DNA from 2 places in the Streptomyces sp. NPDC004629 genome. Region 1 is predicted to be linked to the other one. Evidence: riboswitches for the same ligand, from Rfam matches in the RefSeq annotation. Region 1 holds a riboswitch; the other holds the start of a gene.
The links. Region 1 has a riboswitch for thiamine pyrophosphate ahead of thiC (phosphomethylpyrimidine synthase ThiC). Riboswitches for the same ligand answer to the same signal wherever they lie in the genome.

Region 2: it holds a riboswitch for thiamine pyrophosphate, as region 1 does, so the genes downstream of both, thiO (glycine oxidase ThiO) here and thiC (phosphomethylpyrimidine synthase ThiC) in region 1, are expected to answer to the same signal.

Annotation. Positions count from the first base shown of each region.
Region 1 covers NZ_JBIALO010000003.1:180,353-183,707, forward strand. The annotation lists gene ACFYTE_RS06110 (SsgA family sporulation/cell division regulator) at 1-263, shown strand, start outside; gene ACFYTE_RS06115 (YibE/F family protein) at 391-1,830, opposite strand; TPP riboswitch at 1,911-2,088, shown strand; gene thiC (phosphomethylpyrimidine synthase ThiC) at 2,081-3,355, shown strand, end outside.
Region 2 covers NZ_JBIALO010000041.1:59,142-62,496, reverse strand. The annotation lists gene ACFYTE_RS38005 (thiazole synthase) at 1-45, opposite strand, end outside; gene thiS (sulfur carrier protein ThiS) at 49-249, opposite strand; gene thiO (glycine oxidase ThiO) at 246-1,409, opposite strand; TPP riboswitch at 1,407-1,518, opposite strand; gene ACFYTE_RS37990 (hypothetical protein) at 1,572-1,967, shown strand; gene ACFYTE_RS37985 (NAD(P)/FAD-dependent oxidoreductase) at 2,000-3,229, shown strand; gene ACFYTE_RS37980 (Rv2175c family DNA-binding protein) at 3,297-3,355, shown strand, end outside.

The DNA of each region.
Region 1 (3,355 bases):
TCGACGGCGTGGGCAGACCCTGCGGGGACGGGGATGTGCACATCGCGCCCAGCGATCCCGACGTTCTGGGCGAGGTGCTGATCCGGCTTCAGGTCGGCGGCGATCAGGCCATGTTCCGCTCCTCGACGCCACCGCTGGTGGCGTTCCTGGACCGTACGGACAAGCTGGTGCCGCTGGGCCAGGAGGGGGCGCTGGCCGATTTCGACGCTCATCTCGACGAGGCCCTGGACCGCATCCTGGCCGAGGAGCAGAGCGCCGGCTGAGGCGTCCTGCGTCGCAGAGTCCGCCCGACCGTGCCGCACCGGATTGTGCAGGAACGCTTCTCCTTGTCCGTTCCGGCCTTCCGCAGGCTCCTTTCTGCAGGCTCCTCTGTGTCCGCCGTGCGGGGCGTCACCGCTTGCGGCGCCTGCCCCGGCCGCCCCGTGCCACGGTGGGTTGCCCCGCCCCCGCGGGGGGTTGGGCCGCCCCCGTGGGGGCCGCTGACTGCCGCCCCGGCCGGTCGGCCGACACCACCAGGGCCGCCAGCGCCGTGGTGACGGGCACCGAGGCGACGAGGCCGATGGAGCCCACCAGGGTGCGGACGATCTCCTCCGCCACCAGTTCGCTGTTGGCGACCGTGCCGACACTGCTCTGCGCGATCGAGAAGAGCAGCAGCAACGGCAACGCGGCACCGGCATAGGCGAGGACGAGCGTGTTGACGACGGATGCGATGTGGTCGCGGCCGATGCGGATGCCCGCCCGGTACAGCCCGCGCCAGCCCATCGAGGGATTGGCCTCGTGCAACTCCCAGACGGCCGACGTCTGGGTCACCGTCACATCGTCCAGGACGCCCAGCGAACCGATGATGACGCCGGCCAGGAGCAGACCGCTCATGTCGATCGCCGGATACAGCCCGTGGATGAGGCCGGTGTTGTCGTCCGTGTTGCCCGTCAGCGCCGCCCAGCCGATGAACCCCGAGCCGAGGACGCCGATCAGCAGGAGCGAGACCAGCGTGCCGAGCACCGCCACCGAGGTCCGGGCCGACAGCCCATGACAGGTGTACAGGGCGATCAGCATGATGGCGCTCGATCCGACCACCGCCACGACCAGCGGGTTCGAGCCCTGGAGAATGGCGGGCAGGATGAAGAGGGTCAGCACCAGGAAGCTGATGGCCAGGGAGACCAGCGCCATCACGCCACGCAGCCGGCCCACCACCACGACGACGAGCGCGAAGATGCCGGCGAGCAGCACCAGGGGGAACTTCCGGTTCACGTCGGTGACCGAGTACTGCAGGTCCTTCGGTGCCGACGGCTCGTACGCGACGACGACCTTCTCCCCCTGGTGCAACTGCCGTGACTGGTCCGGCTGGACGATCTCCGTGAACGTACGGCCCTTGTCCTTGCCGGTGTCGACCCGGATCGTGGCCTTTTTGCAGGTGCCGGTTGCCTGCTGCTGTGCGGAGCTGCCCTCGGCGGTGGACGTGTCACCGGTCGGGGTGTCCCCCGAGGCGTTCACCGACTTGCAGCTCACCGCGACGACCTGGGTGACCGTGGCCTGCTGCGTCTGCCGGTCGAAGCCGACCCCGGTGCGCTCGTGCGACGGTGCGCCACCGGGCCAGAGCACCATGAGCCCGACGACGACCGCCGCGGCGAACGGGATGAGGACGGCCGCGATGACCTTGCGCAGATGCTTGGAGACGGGCGCCGCGGGGCCATGACCATGACTGTGCGCGTGGCCATGGCCGTGCCCGTGGCCGTCACCGGAATCGTGGCCCTCGTGGCCGTGTCCGCCGCCCTGTGCGGAGCCCTGCCTGCGCTGTGGCCCGGACGGGGGGTGGGGGGACTGCTGCATCGTGGTCACCGACCGATCATCGCAAGAACGACAGGGGCCCTCTGTTCACCGCGCCCGAATTGACGCTAGCGTGGAGGCACCTTTGCACACGCGGGAGCTCGGAGCACCGGGCTGAGAGGGCGCTGACCTCCGTCTTCGCGATGTTTCACGTGGAACGAGTGATGTTTCACAGGAAGCACCGATGGACGGACACCGCTGCGTCGACCGCCGAACCTGTTACCGGGTAATGCCGGCGTAGGGAGTAGGTCTCATGACCAACAAGGACATACGCACGCCTGCCTCCGCACAGCACGCGGTGAACGGATCCGTCAACGGGCCCGATGGCGCCGATGACGCGGGGGCGGGACGGTCCATCGGCTGGCACAAGGGGTATGTCGCGGGCTCGCGCCCCGATCTGCGGGTGCCGGTCCGTCAGGTGCACCTGACCAACGGGGAGTCGGTGACGCTCTACGACACCTCGGGCCCGTACACCGATCCGCTCGTCGAGACCGACGTCCGCAGGGGCCTGCTGCCGCTGCGCGAGAACTGGATCATCGCCCGTGGTGACACGGAGGAGTACGCGGGCCGCCCCGTCCGCCCCGAGGACGACGGGATCAAGCACACCGCGCCGCGCGGCGGTCTGCGCAACCTGGACGCGGTTTTCCCCGGCCGCCCGCGCCAACCGCGTCGGAGCCGTGACGGCGGGGCGGTCACCCAACTCGCCTATGCGCGGCGGGGCGAGATCACTGCGGAAATGGAGTTCGTGGCGGTCCGGGAGAACGTTTCTCCCGAGGTGGTCCGCGAGGAGATCGCCGCTGGACGGGCCGTGCTGCCCGCCAATGTCAACCACCCGGAGATCGAGCCGATGATCATCGGCAAGCAGTTCCTGGTGAAGGTCAATGCCAACATCGGCAACTCGGCGGTGACGTCCTCCATCGAGGAGGAGGTCGAGAAGATGACCTGGGCGACCCGCTGGGGCGCCGATACGGTCATGGACCTGTCCACCGGTCGCAATATCCACACCACCCGCGAGTGGGTGCTGCGCAACTCCCCCGTGCCCATCGGCACGGTGCCGCTGTACCAGGCACTGGAGAAGGTCGACGGCAGGGCCGAGGAACTGAGCTGGGAGATCTACAAGGACACGGTCATCGAGCAGGCCGAGCAGGGCGTGGACTACATGACGGTCCACGCCGGGGTTCGGCTGCCGTTCGTGCCACTGACCGCGAACCGCAAGACCGGCATCGTCTCGCGCGGCGGATCGATCATGGCCGCCTGGTGCCTGGCGCACCACAAGGAGTCGTTCCTGTACGAGAACTTCGAGGAACTGTGCGAGATCCTCGCCGCCTACGACGTCACGTACTCGCTCGGCGACGGCCTGCGTCCCGGTTCGATCGCGGACGCCAACGACGAGGCGCAGTTCGCGGAACTGCGCACGCTCGGGGAACTCAACCGGATCGCGGGGCGTTTCCATGTACAGACGATGATCGAGGGCCCGGGACACGTCCCGATGCACAAGATCAAGGAGAACATCGACCTTCAGCAGGAG
Region 2 (3,355 bases), on a different contig from region 1:
GGACGTGAAGGACGTACCGCCGAGGACGAAGGGATCGTCGGCCATGGCTCAGCCTCCTTGGACGGCGGTGAGGACTTCGACGCGGTCGCCCTCGCTGAGGGCGGTGGACGGCCACTGGGCGCGCGGGACGACGGTTTCGTTGAGGGCCGCGGCCACCCCGCCGGGCGCGGTGGTGAGGGTCTGGACGACGGTGTCGAGAGCCGTACCGGGCGCGATCTCCCGGCGCTCCCCGTTGACAGAGATGATCATGCGGGCTGCTCCGTGCGGGCGGGGGCGCCGAAGCGCGCGGGCGTGAAGGGACGGGCCTCCTCGGGGAGGTCCCCGGTGGTGAGGGCGTGCGCCATGACGTCCCCGGTGACCGGGGTGAGCAGCACGCCGTTGCGATAGTGCCCGGTGGCCACGAGCAGCCCGTCGAGCGCGGTCGGGCCGAGCAGCGGCGCGTTGTCCGGGGACCCGGGCCGCAGCCCGGCCCGGGTCTCGGTCAGCGGCAGCTCGGTGATCCCCGGTATCAGCTCGTGCGCGTCCCGCAGCAGCTCGTACACGCCGCCCGCGGTCACCGTGGTGTCCCAGCCCAGCTCCTCGCTGGTCGCCCCGACGACCAGCTCGCTGTTCTCCCGCGGCACCAGGTACACCTGGCTGCCGCGCACCACGGCCCGCACGGTGCGGCTCAGGAACGGCGCGTACCGCTTCGGCACGGTCAGCCGCAGCACCTGCCCCTTCACCGGCCGCACCGGCGGCAGCACGTCCTGCGGCAGGCCCGGCAGCCGTCCGCTCAGGCTGCCGGCCGCGAGCACCACCCGGTCCGCGCCCAGCTCCGTGCCGTCCGCGGTGGTCACCCCGACGGCCCGGGCCCGGCGCACCGTGCAGCGCTCCGCCCACGCGCGGTGCAGGACCACGCCCGCCCGTTCGCACGCCGTGAGCAGCGCGGCGGCCAGCCGGCGCGGGTCGATCTGGTGGTCGGCGTCCACCCGCAGCCCGCCCCGCACGCCGGGCGCGAGCATCGGTTCCAGGCGGCGGCACTCCCGGCCGGACAGCCACTCGGACTCCAGCCCGGAGCGCTGCTGCAACGCGTGCAGGTCGCGCAGGTGCGCCCGGTCGTCGGCGTCCAGCGCGACGGCGAGCGTTCCGCACCGGCGGTAGCCGAGGTCGAGGCCGGTCAGTTCGGTCAGCTCGGCCGTGAAGTCCGGGTAGCGGCGGGCCGAGGCCAGGTTCAGGCCGAGCAGTGTCTGCTCGCCGTGGTGCAGTTCGGTGACCGCGGCCAGCATCCCGGCCGCGACCTGTGCGGCACCGCCGCCCGGCTCGGGGTCCACGACGGCGGTGGCGAACCCGCGCTGCGCGGCCCGCCAGGCCGTGACCAGGCCGATGATTCCGCCCCCGATGACGAGAACGTCCGACGTACGTGACGACATGGGCGTCCAGCCCCTCCCTTCGCCGGCATGACCCGGATCAGGTTCGTACGGTCGGAGGCCGCCAGCCTCCCTCTCAGCCCGGTGCGTCCGGGCTCCCGCGAGTGCTTGTACGGTGGCCACCCTAGCCCGCCGCCGCCCGCCTCAGTAAGGGAGCCTCCGTTCATGGCCCGCTCGCTCGACGGTCTCGTCCTCGCCCCCGTCACGGACCAGGCCCCAGGTCAGGTGGGTACCAGCACCCGGTTCACGTACCACGAGAAAAACGGCGAGATCTGGGCCGAGTACGCCGGCGGCGACATCGTGCGCGGGTATCTCGTCGGCATCCGCCGCGGCGATCGGCTGGACTTCCGGTACGTCCAGCTCAAGCATGATGGCGGCACGTCCTCCGGGCACTGCGTGTCGACCGTCGGCGAGCTGCCCGACGGCCGGGTGCGGCTCACGGAGACGTGGGAGTGGGAATCGCAGGCGGGCAGCGGGACGAGCGTGGTCGAACAGGTCGCGCGGACCCCGGCGTGCACCGGTGATCCCGTTGTGCAACAGGTCACCCAGCACGCCCCCTGACTGGCAAATCGTCAGTTGACTATGGTGATCACGTGAGCGAGCAGACGCAGCAACCCAGCCCGGCACCGGGGCGGCGCGTGGTCGTCGTCGGCGCGGGCATGGCCGGGGTGCAGACCGCGGTCGCCCTGCGCGAACAGGGCCACCGGGGCACGATCACCCTGGTCGGCGCCGAACCCCACCAGCCCTACGACCGGCCGCCGCTGTCCAAGGCCGTGCTGCTCGGCAGGGCCGAGGGCTCCGCCTTCGAGGTCGACTTCGCGGCGCTCGGCATCGATCTCGAACTGGGCCGCGAGGCACTTGGTGTACGCCCCGGCGAGCACGAGCTGGACACCGCGGCCGGACCCGTGCCGTACGACGTCCTGGTCCTCGCCACCGGCGCCGAACCGATTCGGCTGCCCGGCGCCGAGGGCGTCCCCGGTGTGCATCTGCTGCGCACCCTGGACGACGCCCAGCGGCTGCGGCCCGTGCTCGCCCGGCAGCACGACATCGTGGTCGTCGGCGCGGGCTGGATCGGCGCCGAGTTCGCCACGGCGGCCCGCGAGGCGGGCTGCGCGGTCACGGTGGTCGAGGCCGCCGACCGCCCGCTCGCGGGCGCGCTCCCGGCCGAGGTCGCGGCGCCGATGACCGCCTGGTACGCGGACAGCGGCACCGAACTGCGCACCAACGCGCGCGTGGCGAGCGTCGAGCCCGGCGCGGTGCTGCTCGCCGACGGCTCGCGGCTGCCCGCGGGCGCCGTGGTCGTCGGCATCGGCGCGCGCCCCGCCACCGGCTGGCTGGCCGGCTCCGGCATCGAACTGGGCGCCGCCCGTGAGGTCGTGGCCGATGCCTACCTGCGCGCCTCCGTGCCGGATGTGTACGCGGTCGGCGACTGCGCATCCTTCCCCTCGGCCCGCTATGGCGAGCGGCTGCTCGTGCACCACTGGGACAACGCCCTCCAGGGGCCGCGCACGGTCGCCGCGAACATCATCGGCGAGGCCCCGGCGGTCTACGACCCGGTGCCGTACTTCTGGTCCGAGCAGTTCGGCCGCTTCGTGCAGTACGTCGGCCACCACCCTGCGGCCGACACGCTGCTGTGGCGCGGGGACCCCACGGGGCCCGCCTGGACCGTCTGCTGGCTGCGCGCGGACCGGCTGGTCGCTCTGCTGGCCGTGGGCCGTCCGCGTGACCTGGCGCAGGGACGGCGGCTGATCGAGGCGGGCGCGCCGATGGCTCCGGAGCTGCTCGCGGACCCCGCGCGGCCCCTCAAGGAGGCCACCGCGTGACGCACGGACACCCCAGGTCGGACGGGCCCGGCTTCCGACTGTCAGTCCGGGATGGCACGCTGGTTCCGTGACCGAGATTGACGCAAAGATCGATGCTCTCGTCCCCGCCTGGCTCACTCTGCCCGA